Regions from separate parts of the Mesorhizobium sp. P2_B5 genome, predicted to be linked through region 2. Evidence: predicted binding sites of a transcription regulator. Region 2 holds the regulator's gene; each other region holds the start of a gene.
The links. The regulator LexA, encoded in region 2, represses DNA repair genes until DNA is damaged. The targets are predictions, from matches to a motif close to TGTTCNNNNTGTGTTCNG.
Positions count from the first base shown of each region.

Region 1 (6,372 bases), on a different contig from region 2:
AGGCCAGCCATGTGAATTCTGCAACCGGCGACCAGGTCGAGGTCGACGCCACCGGCATCACGGTCACCCATCCCAACGGCATGAAGGAACGGATCCAAAATGGTCGGTTCACGATGAAGGATGCGCTCGACCGCACCATTATCGAGCGGGCGGCGACCCCCGCCGATGTGGCACGTTTGAAAAGTTTGTGAGGCTGGAGCAATTCCAGGAAAAGTGTGAGCGCTTTCCCTAGGGAATTGCGTAAAAACAAAGAGATAGAGCGGTTCGCCGTTTCCGTGAAACGGTGAAGCGCTCTAGCCGCTTTCGCGCGGATGTGTTTTGCCTTAGTGCCTGGCGCGGATGGGTGTCTTCCTTGCGCCGCGCGTCAACTCGCGCGCTCCCGCGCCTCGCGCATCAGCAGCGCCGCCTCGGTGCGGTTGCGGACATTGAGCTTGGCCAGAACCCGCGTCATGTGATGCTTGACCGTCTTCTCCTGCAGCGAAAGCCGTGCGGCGACTTCCTTGTTGCTCAAGCCTTCCGCCACCAGGCGCAGAATATCGGTCTCGCGGCCGGTGAGCTGCTGGAGGGGTTCGGCCTTGCGATTCGCCGGCTGCAACAGGTCCGACAGAAGCCGGGCCGACAGTGTCGGCGAGACATAGCTTTCGCCAGCCGCGACATTGCTGAGGATTTCGGCCAGCGCCTTCGAACCGACACCTTTCAGCACATAGCCGCGTGCGCCGGCATTGAGCGCCTGGGCAACGTCGGCATTGGCTTCCGACACGGTCAGCATGACGATTTTCTGGCCGGGGTGCCCGGCCATGATGTTTGCCGCGGCGGCGAGCCCGCCGCCCGGCATGCTGATGTCGAGCAGCACGATGTCGGGCCGCATGGCCGCGACCAGCCTTTCGGCATCCTCGGCGCTGGCGCCTTCGCCGACCACTTCGAAACCGCCGATCTCGCCGAGGCTGCGCGCTACGCCCTCGCGAAACAACGGATGGTCGTCGACAATGGCAATGCGGATGGCTTGGGTCACGATTGCTCCTCAATGGACAATGTTATCACCAGTCGTGTGCCTTGTGGGCCAGATACAGTTTCAAACTGGCCGCCGATGCTCTCGATACGCTCCCTGAGACCGGCAAGCCCAAGGCCCTCGCTTCTTGCCGGGTCGAATCCGGGACCGCCGTCGAGGACCTCGACGAACAGCTTGCCGCCTTTCATTGCCGCTTTCACCGCCTGATCCCTGCCTTTCCCGTGACGATAGGCGTTGTTCAAGCCTTCCTGGACAAAACGATAGATGCTGATCTTCTCGGAAGGGCCGGGTTCGCGCAAGCGCTTTGGCAGCGTCAGCGAAACCGAGGTTCCGGTCCGCCGTTGGTGTTCGGCGACCACCAGCCGCAATATGTCGAGCACCGCCGCCGTCTCGATCTGCGGCAGGACGAGACCGTTGCAGATGCCGCGTATCTCGCGGATCGCTTCATCAAGCGTTTTGTGGATGTTGGCGATCTCGGCTTCGCGCAGCGCGGTGGGGGCGCCGGGATCAAGCAAGATCGGGCTGTCCATCCTGAGTGCCGCCAGCGCCACGAGCTGGGCCGGCCCGTCGTGAAGATCGGCGCCGATGCGCCTGAGATAGCGTTCGTTGAGCGCGGTGGCGCGGCGCGAGGCGTGCTGCACGCGCTGGCGCAGCGATGAATTCTGTGACAGCAGCGCCCGCAATTCGGCGATCTTGGCCTCGAGTGCCGCCCGCTGGGTTTGGATAGTACGGCTGCCGCGAAAGACGATGCCCGACAAAAGCGCCAATGCCGCCGCCGTTGCGCCGGCCACAACCAGCCAGCTTTGCCATAGGGCGACGTTCAGCGTCGACTCGAAGCCGTCGGCAACCTCGTAGAACTCCGAAACGGCGACGACTTCGCCCGACCAGGGTTCGCGTACCGGATTGTAGATTTCCAGCAGCGGCCCAGCTTCAGTCTTTTTCTCGTATCGGCTCTCGGCATCGTCGTCGAGGTCGTTGTACTCGGCCACGACATTGCCGCTGAAGGCGGCGACCAGGTTGGCGTTGGGCTCGAACACCTTGCCGATCAGCGTCGTATCCTTGGCGTAGAGGATCGTGCCGTCGCGCCGCCACAGCTTGAACGACGCTAGCCGCTTGCCGAGTGCACCCTGGTCGAGCGTCTCGTCGAGCGCCCGCTTGACGGTATCGTCGAGCTCGCGGCTTTTGCGCATGTCTGGCAATAGCGGTGCGATGACGCTGTCGACATAGAGCGCCGTGGTCGCGGCGGAATTGCGCATGACGCCTTGCCGAATTTGCGAGGTCACCCACAGGCCGACCACCAGCATCACCACCAGCAGCCCGATACCGCCGGCAATGAGGAACTGCAGGGCCAGCGACAGTCTGCCCCAACGCTGCAAGAACTCTCCCAGGAAAACCCCAAGCAATCGCACGTCCTGCCTTTCTCGACCCAAGCCTGTTATAGAGGCAGTGCAGCGTTTGCGACATTGCCTGTGCAACTTTTTGCGCCAAGGAAAGGTTTGGCTGCCAAGGATGATGCTCCTGCCGTTCCTGCGTTGGCCAATGCGTCGCCCCCACGGCAGGTCGGGCAGGTTGAGATGGCTGGCCATGCTGGTCCCATTCATCCTGTTGTTCGGCTACATCGTTTCCGGCTTCCTGGGCGTTCGGTTCGACTCGCCCTGGGCCGTGCTCAGGCACCTTGCGGCATTTCCGAACTGTAGCGTTGCCCGTGCCGTCGGCCTGGCCCCTGCGCATATGGGAGAACCGGGCTACTGGCCGACGCACGACGCCGACCATGACGGCATAGCTTGCGAGCCCTGGAATGGGAGAAATGCAAGCGGCGTCAAGGTGCATCGCTATTGGCGCACCGGCCGATAGTTTTCACAGCTCCTTTTCCGCCAGTTCGCGGAAGGCGTCGGGGACCGAGCGCCGGGCTTCCAGCGCCACCGCGCCATAGCCGACCGCCTCTCTGCCAAAGCGCTGGCGGATCTTGTCGATGGCACGGTCGGCGCCAAAGCGCGCCAGGCCCTTTTTGCTGCCGGGCCGCTGCTTCTCGTCATCGAGGCCGAGCGGCAGCTCGAGCTGCAGCTCGGCACTTTCTTCCAGCTGCGACACCGAGATCGCCAGCAGCGAGATGGTCTTCTCCCGAGGGTTGGCGGCCAGCACGCCGCGCACCAGTTCCTCGGCGATTTCGGCCAGCATCGCGGTCGCCGAAATCGGCTGATCGAGCGTCACCGAGCGCGTGACCGCGTGCAGATCGGCGAAACGCACCCGCACCGTCACCGTGCGGCCGGGCCGCGATTTTGCCCTGAGCCGGCTGGCGACCCGGTCTGCCAGATGCAGAAGAACAGGTCCGAACACATGGGCCTCGGCCGGCCGCTTGCCGAGCGCCGATTGCGCGCCGGCCGAATGCGCCCGCCGGTGCGTCTCGAGTTTTCGCGGATCTCGGTTCCACGCCAGCGATGCCAGCTTCTCGCCGGCGGCGGGGCCGAGCAGCCGGCGCAACGCGCCGCTGTGGGTCTTGGCCAACTGGCCGATGGTCTCGATGCCGATCTCGGCCAGCCGCGCTTTGGTCGCCGGGCCGACGCCCCACATCAACCCGACCGGCAGGTCGTGCAGGAAGGCGAGCTCCGTTGCCGGATCGACCACCACCAGCCCGTCGGGTTTCGCCACTTGCGAGGCGATCTTGGCCAGGTGCTTTGTGCGCGCCACGCCGATCGAGATCGGCAGGCCAAGCTCGGCCCGTACACGCCGCCGCACCGTGGCGGCGATCTTGGCCGGCGACCCGAACAGATGCGTGCAGCCGGCGACATCGGCAAAGGCCTCGTCGATCGAGATGCGCTCGACCAGCGGCGTGAAATCGTCGAGCACTTTGATCGCGGCGTCGCCCAGCCTCTGGTACTCGCCGAAATTTCCGCCGACAAAGATCAACTGCGGGCAAAGCTCCCGCGCGCGCCGCCCCGGCATCCCGCCGCGGACGCCAAAAACCCTGGCCTCGTAGGATGCGGCCAGCACCACACCGCCGCCGACGGCAATCGGCTTGCCCCTGAGCGACGGGTCGAGCAGCTGCTCGACCGAGGCATAGAAGGCATCGAGATCCGCATGCAGGATGGTGGGTTCCATCCCGGCCGTTCCTTTGGGCGTTGCAGCATTAGCCGCGTCTGTTGCTAGGGTGGTTTTGACGAACAAATAGAGAACAAACAGGGTCCGCTGTCAAGCGAGGCGCTTGCCTCCAGTGAATTCGCTGGAGAACCGGCCGTGATTGATCTGCCTTCCCGCCGGGCGCAGGGAACATTGTCTCTCGCCACGGCGTTCATGGTCTCGTTGGGACACTGTTTCGTGGAGGCTGGTATGGGCCAGTTCGAGATGATCGACCTCGTCAGCGTCGTTGACGCCTGCACGAGCGATCGCGTTGCCGGGCACTGCGTGTCGATGGCCAAGGCGGTTGAAGAATTGCGAGTGCTGACTGGCGATTTCGTGTCGCCGGACGAGGCGGTGGCCAATGCCCTGTCTGCGGTGGCGCTGAGGCGCGGCTGCGCCGTGCTGTTCGACGAACAGCCGGGCGCCGATATCCTGCTGATGCCATAGGCCCAGATGCCGCAAGCGCTTGAAAGGGCCGTCCTTCCCGGGCGGCCCAATCGACCATCGGCGGTGTTCCGAAAGCCTGCGTTCTGGCGCTCAATCGATCCGCCTCAGCGGCTCTACCGGAAGCTCGATCACCACGTTGGTGGCTGCCCGGTGATGTCGTATCTAGCATTCGACGCCTGCTCGATAAGTTACGCCACGACGGTCGCGGTTCCGGTGGCTTCGACCTAAGTATCACAGCCAATAGGGCCTAAGGTCTGATCAGTATAGGGCGTCAGTCGCGCAAAGGGCCGATCTGCTCTCCGATTTTCATATTTATCTTATATTTCAATTAGTTACGAACCAGTCTCCAGCCTTTTGCAGGCCGATTGTCGCGTATCGCAACCACATTTATCTAAAGTTTACTCCATCGAATTAGCAAATTCTCATATGGCGCTGCTATAGCGAGTCGGCGGAGGTGGGCTATCCCCCGAGGAGGTATTATGACATCCCGAAAAACTCTTTTGGCGGCGCTTGCCGCGTTTGCGCTTCTGGCCTCTCCGGCCCTGGCTGGTGCTGGTGGCAACGGTAACGGTGGAGGCCACGGCCATGGTGGTGGCAACGGCGGCGGCAACGGCAATGGCAGCGGCAACGGCAATAGCGGCAGCGGCAAATCCGGCAACAGCGCTTCGCATGGCAAATCGGCATCGGCTCATGCCGGCAAGAAGGCCTCGACTGACGACCAGGCTGTCGATGACGTCGAAGTCGCCGCGACGCCCAAGGAAAAGAACATCCACGCCAAGCTTGGCCGGCTGAACTCGCTGCAACGCAACATCAACGCCTATATGAACTCCAAGAGCAAGAAGTTCGCCGGCGTTCAGGCTTATGTGACGGCGTCGGCAGTTGCCAAGAACGCCCAAGCCGCGGTTGACGAGGCCAATGCGGCGGTGACGGAGGCTCAGGCCGCGGTGGTTGACCAGCAGGCACTATTCGACGCCGCGAATGCCATTACGCCTCCAACGCCCGAGGAGCAGGCGGCCCAGGACGCAACGATGGCGGATCTGGAGGCCGCGGTCACGGATGCTGAAGCGGCGGCTGCCGCGGCGCAGACGGCTGCCGATACGGCTACCGGCAACATCCCATCGCTCGATGACGCACTCGCCGATATGGCCAACAAGCCGGTCGACCCCGAGGTCACCGACTGGGCCAACGGCGTGCTTGCCGACAAGATCGACCAGATGGCCGCCAAGCTGGCTCCGGCAACGCCGTAAGCCGATCGCGGCTGAAACGGCCCAATAGAACGACCATGCCGCCGGGGTTCGCCCCGGCGGCTTTTTGACGGGCCGAGGGAACTGCCGGTCCTAGGGGAAAGGCGTTACTAACCCCAAGTACGGTATGGAAAATCTTCACTCCTAAGTGTAGCCTTCGCAATGCTGGGGTAAACGGCATCGGGGGAGAACGACATGCCTAAGGTTTCAGAACTCTTTTTCAAAACCGCCATCGTGTTCCTCATATTGGGAATTGCGGCCGGCCTGCAGATGGCCATCTCAGGCGATCACAGCGCCTTCCCGGCGCATGCGCATATCAACCTGCTGGGCTGGGTGACGAGCGCCATCTTCGGCGGTTACTACGCGCTCAATCCGCAAAAGGCGGCGCGCCGCATCGCCATGATTCACTACTGGCTCTATACGGTTGGCGTGGTGATCATGCTGCCGGCGCTCTACGTGATGTTGCAGGGAAACCCCGCGATTGAGCCTGTCGTTGCCGGCGGCTCGCTCATCGTCGCCGCTGCCGTTCTGGTCTTCGCTGTCGTGGTGTTCTCG
Region 1 covers NZ_JBFUDJ010000006.1:319,291-325,662, forward strand. The annotation lists gene AC1D1N_RS21555 (hypothetical protein) at 1-191, shown strand, start outside; gene AC1D1N_RS21560 (response regulator) at 365-1,012, opposite strand; gene AC1D1N_RS21565 (sensor histidine kinase) at 1,009-2,313, opposite strand; gene AC1D1N_RS21570 (excalibur calcium-binding domain-containing protein) at 2,594-2,863, shown strand; gene dinB (DNA polymerase IV) at 2,867-4,108, opposite strand; gene AC1D1N_RS21580 (hypothetical protein) at 4,244-4,573, shown strand; gene AC1D1N_RS21585 (hypothetical protein) at 5,053-5,820, shown strand; gene AC1D1N_RS21590 (heme-copper oxidase family protein) at 6,013-6,372, shown strand, end outside.
Region 1: a site for LexA is predicted at 4,167-4,184, ahead of dinB (DNA polymerase IV). Genes of this name have one in related genera too.

Region 2 (6,372 bases):
CCGCTTCCGTGGAACGCTCGCGGTCGGTGTCCTCGATGCGCAGCAGCATCGTGCCGTCGGTGTGCTTGGCATACAGCCAGTTGAACAGCGCCGTGCGCGCGCCACCGATATGCAGGTAGCCGGTGGGCGAGGGGGCAAAACGGGTGACCACCCTGTTGGACATGGCAATTTTGTTGGACATTGCAATTCTCGGGCAAGGCTAGAAAACGGGGGGCGTGATCGCGCGGACTTTCGCGCTTTGCGCGTTCATGTAGCATAGGGGGTCTGGGGCGCAAGGGGCAGACCCGATGGCTGGACGTGGCCGGGGCGAGGATCAAGGCGAGGGCGCTGCGACAAGCGTCAACGAACGCTCCCTGTTTGCCGACAGTCCCTATGCCGAGCCGATGCCCGTCGCGCTGCCCGAGACGCGGCCTGGCCTCCGGCCTTTGTCTCCGGATGACACTGCGTCGGTGCCGGTCGCCGTGCCCGGATCCGCCATCCGTTTGCGTAGGCTGCTGCGCCGTTCGACATGGCCAGCAATCCGTCGCAGCGTTGCCGTGGCTGCCGGCACCGAACTCGACCGCGGCGTCGCTTTCCTGCTGGTGCCGGTTTTCCTGGCGGCCGGCGTCATCATTTATTTCTCGCTGGCCAGCGAGCCGGGCTTTGCCCAACCAATCGCGATTGTGCTGCTCATGGCCTGTTGCGCAGCCGTCGCGCGGTCCTGGCCGAAGACGCATCTGCTCTGCGTGGCCGCGATGCTGTGCGCGCTTGGGGTGGTCGCCGCCAAGGTCGAGACCTGGCGCGCCGGAACGCAAATGCTGGGCTCCGAGATCCAGACACGGCTGACCGGACGCGTCGTCAGCCTTGAGGAGATGGAAAACGGCCGCGTCAGGCTGACGCTCGACATTGTTTCCACCGCTCACCCAAAGCTGCACTACGCGCCGGAGCGGGTCAGGCTCTCGGCGCGTGGGATTCCGGCCGATATGACCGCCGGCTCCCTCATCACCGGCTATGCCAGACTGTTGCCGCCGACGGGTCCGGTGCGACCGGAGAGCTACGATTTCTCCTTCGACAGCTATTTCGCCGGGATCGGCGGCAGCGGCTTCTTTCTCGGCAATCCGAAAACCATTGCTTCGCAGGGCCCGCCGCCGCTGACCGCACGGCTCTCTTCGGCAATCGAGAATGCGCGCGAAAACATTGCCGACCATATCAGGGGCAAGATCGGCGGCGCCGAAGGCGAGATTGCCGCGGCGCTCATTGTCGGCGTTCGCGCCGGCATTCCGGACGAGGTCAACGAGGCTATGCGGCGCACTGGCATCTACCACATCATCTCCATTTCCGGCCTGCACATGGCGCTGGTCGCCGGCACCATCATGGCATTGTTGCGCGGCGCCTTCGCGCTGTTTCCCGATTTCTCCTCGCGCCGGCCTGTCAAGAAATATGCCGCCGCCGCGGCGCTTGTTTCCATCGCCGCCTATCTCGTCATTTCAGGCATCGTGGTTGCCGCCGAGCGCAGCTTCATTATGCTGGCGGTCATGCTTGTCGCGGTGCTGTTTGATCGCGCAGCGCTGACCATGCGCAATCTGGCGATCTCGGCCATCGCCGTCATCCTGGTGTCGCCGCATGAGGTTGTCGGCCCGAGTTTCCAGATGTCGTTTGCCGCCACCGCCGCCCTTGTCGGCGCCTATGCCGGCTGGGCCGACTACCGCGCCGACAAGGTGAGAACGCCGCCCGCAAGGCGCTCGTTCGTCGGCTTTCTGTCGCGAAAATTCCTGCTGGCCATGGGCGGCCTCGCCATGACATCGATCATCGCGGGCAGCGCCACTTTGCTGTTTGCCATCTGGCATTTTCAGCGCGTGTCGCCACTCAGCCTGCTCGCAAATCTGGCCGTGATGCCGATTGTGTCGTTGATCGTCATGCCCTTCGCCGTGCTCAGCGCGCTGGCCATGCCGTTCGGCGCCGATGGACCGTTCCTTTATTTGATGGGCAAGGGCCTGGCGGCGATGATCGCCATCTGCGCCTGGATTTCCGAACGTTCGCCGGTCGATGCCGTCGGCCTGATCTCTATCCGCTCGGTGCTGCTGGTGGCGGTCGCGCTCGTCATCGCCACCATGGCCACCACCTGGCTGAGGCTGGCGGCCGTGCCTTTTGCGCTGGCCGGCCTGTTGACTGTGCCACAGGTGCGCACGCCCGATGTGCTCATCTCCGAGGATGCGCACCTGGTGGCCGTGCCGATCGGAGGCGGCGAGCTCGCCCTCAATCGCGAACGCTCCAACGAATTCACCACAGACAACTGGAAACGCGCGCTGAGGGCCGAAACCATAATCCCGCCTGAGATTTTCGAGGCAACGGACACGCGGTTCGATCTAGACCCGCTCGACCTGCCGCCAGGCTCGCCTTTCTATTGCACAGGCAATCTCTGCATTGCCCGGCACCTGACCGGAGCCATCATCGCGCTGGCAAAAGACCGCAACACAGCGCGGCCAGCCTGCGCTTTCGCGAGCCTGATCGTCATCGACGACGCCACTGCCTACAATCCGTGCCGCGACCCGCTGGTGCTGGTCGTGACCAAGAAGCAACTTGCCCGCGATGGCAGTGCCGCCGTCTTCTTCGACCCACAATCGGCCGCGACAGCGCCAATGATCCGTTTCGCCGTCGACAAACCCTATCGTCCCTGGCACGAGCAACGCCGCTTCTCACGCGAAGCACGCGGTCTGCCGCCTTACCAGCAGCGCGAAAAGTAAGCCGCCTCAGTAGCGCCGGATCAGGCCGACCAGCTTGCCCTGCACCTTGACCCTGTCCGGCCCGAAGATGCGGGTTTCGTAGGCCGGGTTGGCGGCTTCCAGCGCGATCGAGGCGCCCTTGCGGCGGAAGCGCTTCAACGTCGCTTCCTCTTCATCGACCAGCGCCACCACGATCTCGCCAGGGCTCGCCGTATCGGCATTGCGGATGATGACCGTGTCGCCGTCGAAAATGCCGGCCTCAATCATCGAGTCACCCTTGACCTCAAGTGCGTAGTGTTCGCCGCCCATGATCATGTCCGGCGGCACCGAGATCGAATGCGTCTGGTGCTGGATGGCGTCGATCGGCACACCGGCGGCGATGCGGCCCATCACCGGGATCGACACCGCAGAAACGGCGTCGTCATTGCCGGCCGACATCGAACGAGACGAGGAGGCCGGCTTGATCTGGCGGCCGAGACCGCCTTGCCCCTGACCGCCTTGACCGAGGCTGCCCTGGATGATGCTCGGCGAGAACTTCTTCGCCGCATTGAGGCCGGGTGCGATCGAGTCGGGCAGCCGCAGCACTTCCAGTGCACGCGCCCTGTTCGGCAGCCGGCGAATGAAGCCGCGCTCCTCAAGCGCCGTGATCAGGCGGTGAATGCCGGACTTGGACGCGAGGTCGAGCGCCTCCTTCATCTCGTCGAAAGACGGCGGGATTCCGCTCTCCTTCAGGCGTTCATGGATGAACATCAGAAGTTCATGTTGTTTGCGCGTCAGCATCGCGGCTCCCACGGGTTCTGAAACCAGAATCGGAAAAAACAAACCCAGAACAAACACTATCTGTTCCAGTTGTGTTCCGCAACCTTTTAAAGTTTAATGAATGTGTTGACGTTTTGTTCAGCGTAACATCAGGACGCTGCAGGCGGCACCCGCGGCGGCGGCCGGAGCGAAGGGCTCGCGCACGATCAAGCCGTTTGCGTCGGCCAGCATTCTCAGCATCGAGGAATCCTGGATGCCGAACGGCGTCGCCACCCGTGCGCCGGTTTCTTCGCTCACCACGGCGCGCACATAGTCTTGCCTCAGATCATTGGCCGGCATCGCGGCGCCAAGCTGCGCCGGGCGGATGTCCTGCCGGTACGTGCGGCCGCCGAGCTGCGCCAAAAGCGGCTTCAAAAACAGCTGCGAACAGACCAGGCTCGCCACGGGATTACCGGGCAGGCCGATGCACCTGATGTCGCCGAGACGCCCGAACATCAGCGGCTTGCCCGGGCGCATTGCGAGCTTCCAGAAATCGAGCTTCATGCCTTCGCCGGTCAGCACGTCATGCACGAGGTCGTGGTCGCCGACCGAAGCGCCGCCGAGCGTGACGATGACGTCCGCCTTTGCCGCGACAGCCTTTTTCACCAGTGCTGCGATCGCTTCCTTGCGGTCGGCCGCGATACCGAGATCGAGCGCGCGCGCGCCGACCGACTGCGCGGCTGCCGCGACGCCATAGGCGTTGGACGAGATGATCTGGTCGGGGCCAAGCGCACTGCCCGGCGGCAGCAACTCGTCGCCGGTTGCGATGATGGCCACCAGCGGCCGTTGCACCACGTTCAGGGTCGGGTGATTGGCCGATGCCGCCAGCGAGAGTGCTGCCGGATCGAGCTCGCGGCCTTTTTCCAGCAGGACGTCGCCTTGTGCAAAATCCAGACCACGGCGGCGGATGTTACGGTCTTTTGCGGTCGGCTCGGTGACCTCGATATGGCCATTGCCAAGGTCGCGGACATTCTCCTGGATGACGATGGTGTCGACGCCTTCAGGCAGCGGCGCGCCCGTGAAGATGCGCACGGCCTCAGCCTTGCCGACCGTGCCGTCAAAGCCGCGTCCTGCGGGCGCCATGCCGATCACCGAAAGCCGCGCCGGGGCGGATGCCACATCCTGTGCCCGCGCGGCATAGCCGTCCATGGCGGACGCGTTGAAGGGCGGCTGGGTGCGCAGCGCCACGACAGGTTCCGCCAGCACCCGGCCGGCCGCATCCGCCAGGGCGATGCTTTCACCCGGCAGCGCCGCAGCGCCTTCCAGCAGGCGCTCCAGCGCCTCGGCCACCGGAACCAGCGCCATCAGGCGCCCGCCTTGTAGTCGCCGGACTTGCCGCCGGTCTTCTCCACCAGCCTTATGCCGGAAATCACCATGGCGCGATCGGCCGCCTTGGCCATGTCGTAGATAGTCAGGCATGCCACCGAGGCCGCGGTCAGCGCTTCCATTTCGACCCCGGTCTTGCCGGTGACGCGGGCGAGCGCGGTGACCCTGAGGCCGGGCAGCGCCGCGTCCGGCTCGATGTCGACCGACACCTTGGTCAACAGCAGAGGATGGCAGAGCGGGATCAGCTCATGCGTCTTCTTGGCTGCCATGATGCCGGCGATGCGCGCTGTGCCCAGCACGTCGCCCTTCTTGGCGTCGCCGTCGAGGATCATCTTCAGGGTTTCAGGCCGCATCGAGACAAAGCCCTCGGCGACTGCCGTGCGCGTCGTCTCCGCCTTGTCGCCGACATCGACCATGTTGGCCTCGCCCTTGGCGCCGAGATGGGTGAGGGCCGCTGGCATCCTCAGACGGCCTCTGCCGGCGTCTTGCCCGTCAGAAGCAGGCGCGTTGCCGCCGCCACATCCTGTTGCCGCATCAGGCTCTCGCCGACAAGGAAGGTTTCGATGGCGGCCTTTTGCATCCTGAGGCAGTCGTCGTGGGTGAAAATGCCGCTCTCGCTGACCAGCAAGCGGCCGCCCGGCACCATGGATGCCAGCCGCTCGGAGGTTTCAAGACTGGTCTCGAACGTCCTCAGATTGCGGTTGTTGATGCCGATCAGCCGCGACGACAGTTTTAGCGCGCGCTCGGTCTCGGCTTCGTCATGCACCTCGATCAGCGCATCCATCCCGAGCTCGAATGCGGTCGCTTCCAATTCGCTCGCCAAGGCATCGTCGACGCTGGCCATGATGATCAGGATGGCGTCGGCGCCCCAGGCGCGCGCCTCGTAGACCTGGTAGGGATCGAACAGGAAATCCTTGCGCAGCGCGGGCAGCGACACCGCCTTGCGGGCGTTTGTTAGAAATTCCGGCGCGCCCTGGAAGGACGGCGCATCGGTCAGCACCGAAAGACAGGCGGCGCCGCCTTTTTCATAGGCCTGCGCCAGCGTCGGTGGGTCGAAATCGGCACGGATCAACCCTTTGGAAGGGCTCGCCTTCTTGATCTCGGCTATCAGGGCAAAGTTGCCCGATCTGCGCTTCGCCTCGAGCGCCGCGAGAAAGCCGCGCGGCGCGGCGGCATCCTTCGCCCGTGCCTTGATCTCGGCCAGCGGTATCAGCGCCTTTGCCGCCGCGATCTCGTCGCGCTTGTAGGCCTCGATCTTGCGCAGAATGTCAGCCACGGCCCTATCCGTTCGAAATCTCGACCAGCCTGTCGAGCACGCCTAGCGCCCGGCCGCTGTCGATGGCTTGTGCCGCCGCCGCCATGCCGTCGGCAAGCGTTGTTGCCTTGCCCGCCACCACCATGCCGGCGCCGGCATTCATCAGCACCGTGTCGCGATAGGCGCCGGCAGCGCCGCCCAGCATGTCGCGCAAAGCCTGGGCATTGTAGGCGGCGTCTCCGCCGCGCAACTCGTCCTTGGTGTGGCGCTGCAAACCGACTGCTTCCGGGG
Region 2 covers NZ_JBFUDJ010000003.1:220,282-226,653, reverse strand. The annotation lists gene gltX (glutamate--tRNA ligase) at 1-163, opposite strand, end outside; gene AC1D1N_RS13760 (ComEC/Rec2 family competence protein) at 288-2,723, shown strand; gene lexA (transcriptional repressor LexA) at 2,730-3,482, opposite strand; gene AC1D1N_RS13750 (molybdopterin molybdotransferase MoeA) at 3,600-4,805, opposite strand; gene moaC (cyclic pyranopterin monophosphate synthase MoaC) at 4,805-5,287, opposite strand; gene trpC (indole-3-glycerol phosphate synthase TrpC) at 5,290-6,102, opposite strand; gene trpD (anthranilate phosphoribosyltransferase) at 6,107-6,372, opposite strand, start outside.

Region 3 (6,372 bases), on a different contig from region 2:
GCAGAACACGTCGGGATAGAAAGTCTTGAACCAGCACGAGGCATAGACGAGCAGCGCGAAGGAGGCGGCGTGGCTTTCGGGAAAGCCGTATTCGCCGAAACCTTCGATCTGCTTGAAGCAGCGCTCGGCGAAGTCCTTGGTGTATCCCTTGCCGACCATGCCGTCGATCATGCGCTGGCGGTAATTGCCGATGGTGCCGGTGCGCTTGAAGGTGGCCATGGCGCGGCGCAATTCGTCGGCCTCGCCCGGCTTGAAGCCGCCGGCGACGATGGCGATCTTCATCGCCTGCTCCTGGAACAGCGGCACGCCCAGCGTCTTCTTGAGGATCGCCTCCAGCTCCGGCTTTTGATACTCGGCCTTCTCCTTGCCTTGCCGACGGCGCAGATAGGGATGAACCATGTCGCCCTGGATCGGGCCCGGCCGCACGATCGCCACCTCGATGACAAGGTCGTAGAAATCCTTTGGCTTGAGCCTTGGCAGCATCGACATCTGGGCACGCGATTCGATCTGGAAGACGCCGAGCGTGTCGGCGCGGCCGATCATGTCGTAGACATGCCTGTCCTCAGGCGGGAGGCTTCCCAGCACATAGGGCCTGCCATACTCATCGCGCGCATCCGGGTAATGATCGGTGAGCAAGGTGAAGGCGCGTTTCAGGCAGGTCAGCATGCCGAGCGCCAGCACGTCGACCTTCAAAATCTTGACCGCGTCGAGATCGTCCTTGTCCCATTCGACCATCTTGCGCGCCTCCATCGCCGTCTTGACGATGGGGACGATCTCGTCGAGCCGGTCCCTGGTGATGACGAAGCCGCCGACATGCTGCGACAAATGCCGGGGAAAGCCCATGATCTCGTTGGCGTGGGCGATCACGTGACGGGTCGAGGTCTCGTTGCGGTCGAGGCCGCCGGCATGGGCCTCCTTCTCGCCGAGCTCCGAGGTCGACCAACCCCAGATCGAACTGGAGAGCGCGCTGCGGACATCGTCCGACAGGCCCATGGCCTTGGCCACCTCGCGCAATGCCGAGCGGCCGCGATAGCTGATGACGGCGGCCGCCAGCGCGGTGCGCTTGGCGCTGTATTTGGAGTAGATGTACTGGATCACCTCCTCCCGCCGCTCATGTTCGAAGTCGACGTCGATATCGGGCGGCTCGTTGCGCTCCTCGGAAATGAACCGCTCGAACAGCGTGTCGATGCGCTCGGGGCCGACCTCGGTGATGCCGATGCAGAAGCAGACGATCGAATTGGCGGCCGAGCCTCTGCCCTGGCACAGAATGCCCTCGTTGCGGGCGAACTGGACAATGTCGTAAACGGTGAGGAAATAGCGCGCATAGTTCAGGCGCTCGATCAGAGCGAGCTCTTCGCCGATGCGCTGCGAGACGGAAGCGGGGACGCCCGCCGGATAGCGCGTGGCGGCCCCCTCCCTGGCCAGACGCTCGAGCTCGGCCTGCGGCCCGAGGCCCGATTGCGTCGGCTCGTCGGGATAATTGTACTGGAGATCGCCAAGCGAGAAGGTCAGCTCGCCGGCAAAGCGCAGCGTCTCGGCCAGCGCCTGCGGATGGCGGCGAAAGAGGCGGGCCATTTCCAGCGGCGGCTTTAGATGGCGCTCGGCATTGGCCGTCAGTTCCAGCCCGACCTCGGCGACCGGCACATTGAGGCGGATGGCGGTAAGCACATCCTGCAGCGAGCGCCGCTCGGCGCTGTGGTAGAGCACATCGTTGGTCGCCATCAGCGGCACGCTGGCGGCTTCCGCCATGGCGGAAGCCTGCTCGATGCGGAAGCGGTCATTGCCGCGATAATCCGGCGCCACGCCTAGCCGCAGGTTGGCGCCAAAACGATCCTTCAGCTGGCGGATCAATGCCAGGGGATCGTCGGCATTCGTCGAGAGATCCGGCATCACCGCCAGCGACAGAAGATCGCCCCATTCGAGCAGGTCGCCGCGCTGGAGAAGGGTCGCGCCCTTCTCGTTCTCGTCGCGCAGATTGGCCTGCGTCAGCATGCGGCAGAGATGGCCCCAGCCCTTGCGGTTCTGCGGATAGGCGAGAATGTCCGGAGTGCCGTCGCCGAACACCAGCCGGCAGCCGGGGTGGTAGGCGAGCTTCTCGACCTTGGCCTGCTGCCAGGCGCGCACGACGCCGGCGACGGTGTTGCGATCTGCCAGCCCGATCGAGGAGAAGCCGAGGAATTTGGCCGCCACCACCAGTTCCTCCGGCTTGGAGGCGCCGCGCAGGAAGGAGAAATTCGACTGGATGCCGAATTCGGCATAGGGAATGACGGTCAGCGCGTTCATGCGAAGACCCCATGCATGAACCAGCGCGGCGAAGGCTGGCCGGCGCCGTAGAGCCCCTGGCGGTAGAGCCAGTAACGGCGGCCGTCGCTGTCCTCGATGCGGAAATAGTCGCGCGTCGGCGCGTCCTCCTCACTCTTCTGCCACCATTCCGGCGCGATGCGCTCCGGCCCTTCGGCGTGGGCGACCCGGTAGAGCGCGCGGCGCCAGCGGAAATTCATCGGCGGTCCCTCCGGCATTTCGGTCGCCGGCACCTCGATCGGCTCGGGCGAACGGAACAGCCGGATCGGCCGCTCCGGCGGGAAGATGGTTGTCGGCGGCGCGTCTTTCCGGTCCGATCTTTTCGGCGGCGTGGTCCGTTGCGGCGCCTCCGAGAAGGGGATGGTGGCGACGGCGCGCTCCGGCAGATGGCTCTCGACGGCGACCGCTTTGAGCACAGCATTGTCGCCGAGTCGGGCGCGGATGCGGTCGGCAAACAGCGCGATGTCGGCGCCGTCATCTTGCGCCTCTCCGGTCAAATCGGCCTGCTGCATGTCGAAGGCTGCGGCTGCCAACACGGAAAGCCGCACCAGGTCGAAGCCGTAGCCAGCATCGATGTCCTGCTCGAGCGCGGCCAGCCGCTCGTGGAACAGGCGCTGGATCAGCTTCGGCTCGCGCAGGGGCCGTGACGTGCCGACGGCGATGCGGCTGACGGCGCCGTCGACGCGAAACAAAAGCAGCGCCAGCATCCGGGCGCCTTCGCCGCGGCGCTCGAGGTCGACCTTCAGGGTCACCGCCAGCATTTCCACCAGCCGCTCGATCTCGGCGGTCAACACGACCGGCTCGGCGAGGTGGCGCTCGACCGAAAGCGGCGCTACCGGCAGGCGCGGCGACACCGCCTCGTCGAGGCGGCCGAGCGCCTGGTCTAGCCGCAACAGCAAGGTAGAGCCGAAGCGACGGGCAAGCGGTGCGCGCGGTGCGGCCATGACTGCGCCCGCGGTGCGCAGGCCCACACTTTCCAGGCTGGCGCGGATATCGGCTTCGATGCGTAGCGCGGCCAGCGGCAAAGGGGCAAGCAGCGCTTCCTCCTCGCCTGAGGGAACGATGCGGTCGCCGCAAAAGCGCGCTGCCGCCCAGGCAGCACCCGGCGTCGCGGCAAGCCCGGCGCGAACATCGAAACCCTGCTGGAAAAAGCGCGCAAGAATGTCATCCAGCATGGCGCGCTCGCCGCCGAACAGATGCGTGCAACCGGTGACGTCGAGATAAAGCCCATCGGCGCCGTCCAGCGCCACCAGCGGCGTGTAGCGGTCGCACCAGTCGGCAAGACCTTCGAGCAGCCTTCGGTCGGCTTCTGGGTCGGCCTCGACGATGTCGATCGAGGGATGCATGGCGCGCGCGTCGGCAATGCCCATGCCGCGCTTCAGGTGCAGCGCCTCAGCCCGCTCGTCGAGGGCCGATATGCGCTGGGCGCTGCGGTCGCGATGGCTGATCACCAGAGGCAAATGATCCGACGGCCGGGAACGCCACGACCGTCCCAGACGCTGGCGCAGGATCCGCTCCGCCCCGAGATGCGGAAACCACAGCGACAGAATTCTCTGGCCGTTCTTCCCGTCTTTCTTCGAAACTGTGTTCATCGGGGTTCCACTCCAGTGTGAATTGTCCGGGCAGAGCGCTACGGCTCTTGCCGATGCTGACGGTGAAGGCGGGGCGGCCGATCGAGCCGGCGAGCGGCCCTGCGATGGTCCGGCGGCTTGCAGCCGCTGCGGCCGACACGATGAGGCGTACGGGTGCCGCCGTCGGTTCGGCCTCGCCGGCCTGGCGCAGCAGAAACACCGGCCGGCCGGCGCTTTGCGCGCGGGCGTGCAGCCGGCGCGTTGCGGTGAGGTCGAGCCGCTGCGGGCTGCCGCGGATTTCGAGGATGATGGCGGCCAGCGCGGTCATCTTCGCGGCTTCCTCGGCCACCCACAGCGCATCGGTGAGTTTCGCCGCCTCGGAAAACAGCAATTGCTCCGGCGCGATGCCGAACATGCCCTGCAATCCCCTGGCATAGGGAAAGCCGGCCTCGCGAAAAATCTCCGACGTGCCAATCCACAGCACGGGCAATCTCTGCCCCCTGAGGATCAGGCTGACCAGCGACAGCACAAAGCCGGCGACCGCCCCGGCATTGCGGGTCTCGAGGCCATGGATCTCGGTGAGGGCGGCTTTCGGCAGGCCGCCGCTGAGTGTGGCATCGAGGCGTTCAACGCCGGTGGGCAGGAAGGCATCCGGTGACGCCACGGCAAGGCCGCGCCGGATGATGGTGATGTCCGGTGCGATATCGGATTCTGGCCCGCCGGCATCGCCGTCAGCACGCGCGCGAGGCCGCTCGCCAGCCGGCGCGGCCAGGCGCTCGGGCAGCGTTCCCTCGATCTTCGCGATCTGGCGGCGCAGGGCAAAAACAGTCTCCCGCGCCACGGCTGATGTCGCCATGACGGTCAGTTTCTCTCACAATTGTTCCTGTTATGTTCCTATAGATTCCAGAGGGTGCCCCAAGAGTCAAGCGGAGTCAGAAGGAATTTATTCCTCTATAGCCATTGACGTCATGAAATTGCCGCTTCATTGCCGAGTCCGGTGCGAAAGCCTATATGCCGGGATCAAAGGACAACGCATGGCCCGCATCTACAAGACCCGCACCTGGCACGACGAACTCTCGCCCTCGATCGAGGAAATGGAGTTTCTGGCGCTGGAGGCGTACGCGCATCTGCCGGACGATTTTCGCAAGCTGACCGGCGAGATCGTCATCGTGATCGCCGAGTTCCCGACCGACGAGATCATGGACGATCTGTCGCTGGAGACGCCGTTCGACCTGCTTGGCCTGTTCGAGGGCCGCGGCATTGCCGAGCGTTGGAATCCGCAGACCGGCGAAGGCCCGAACCGCATCACCCTCTACCGCCGCGCCATCCTCGACTACTGGGCCGAGAACGAAGAGACGCTGGGCGACATCGTCACCCACGTGCTGATCCACGAGATCGGCCACCATTTCGGCCTGTCGGACGATGATATGGAGAAGATTGAAGAGGCGGCGGAGTAGCCCCAACGTTTCGTCATCCCAGGGCGAAGCAGGAGCGAAGCTCCGTCGCGAAAACCCTGGGATCCATGCCGTGACTGTGGTGCAGTGCTCCGGCGACGCAAGAAATCGAGCGCATCGCCGGTCATGGTTTCAGCAGCGAGCGTCGGTGCGCGCACAAGCGGGATTCTCATCCGTCGCACTTTACGACCAGCGTCGCGGCATGGATCCCAGGGTCTGCGCCGCGTCGCTTCGCTCCTTGCTTCGCCCTAAGATGACGAAGACACGCGAGGGTTCGGTCTTCCCTACCAGTCGCTCAGCTTCGTATCCGGCCCGTATTCCTGGCCATCAATATCCTTCACCACCGACTGGCCGCAGCGCATCGATTTGGTTTTCTTGTCGTAGGCGTAGGTCGGCGAGCCGTAGAGGTGCCAGCCCTTGTTCAGCGCCGCGGTCACCTTGTGGCAAAAGGTGGAATCGTCGGGGGCAGATAAAAAGCGGTAGAGTCTCATGGTTCAAGTCCTGTCGTGAGTGTCTTGTCGAGGCGTGATCTTTTCAAAGCCGGCTTAGGCAATCATGCGCCGATGGCGGCGGCCTTCGCCAGCAGTTTTTCGGCCTGTGCCAGATGCAGCCGCTCGACCATCCTGCCGCTCAGCGCAATCACGCCCTTGCCGGCATTTTCCGGCAAGGCGAAGGCATCTTTCACCGCGCGCGCCTCGGCCAGGGCATCTGGCGCCGGTGCAAAGGCGCGGTTGGCGGCTTCGATCTGGGCCGGGTGGATCAGCGTCTTGCCGTCGAACCCCATGGCGGCGGCTTCCGTGCACTCGCGCGCAAAAGCATCGAGGTCGCGAAAATCGTTGGAGACGCCGTCCAGCATGTCGATGCCGCCGGCGCGGGCAGCCAGCACCATTTGCATCAGCCATGGTACGAGGTAGCGCCGGTCGGGCGTGGCCAGAATGCCGGTCTCCTTGACCAGATCGTTCGTTCCGGCAACGAAACAATTGAGGCGCGAGGCCGGGTCGCGGCCGAGTTCGGCAATGGCGCCGATGTTGAGCATGGCCTTGGGC
Region 3 covers NZ_JBFUDJ010000001.1:665,090-671,461, reverse strand. The annotation lists gene AC1D1N_RS03435 (error-prone DNA polymerase) at 1-2,283, opposite strand, end outside; gene AC1D1N_RS03430 (DUF6504 family protein) at 2,280-3,752, opposite strand; gene AC1D1N_RS03425 (ImuA family protein) at 3,694-4,728, opposite strand; gene AC1D1N_RS03420 (metallopeptidase family protein) at 4,907-5,329, shown strand; gene AC1D1N_RS03415 (DUF1737 domain-containing protein) at 5,611-5,817, opposite strand; gene AC1D1N_RS03410 (HpcH/HpaI aldolase/citrate lyase family protein) at 5,880-6,372, opposite strand, start outside.
Region 3: a site for LexA is predicted at 4,751-4,768, ahead of AC1D1N_RS03425 (ImuA family protein). Genes of this name have one in related genera too.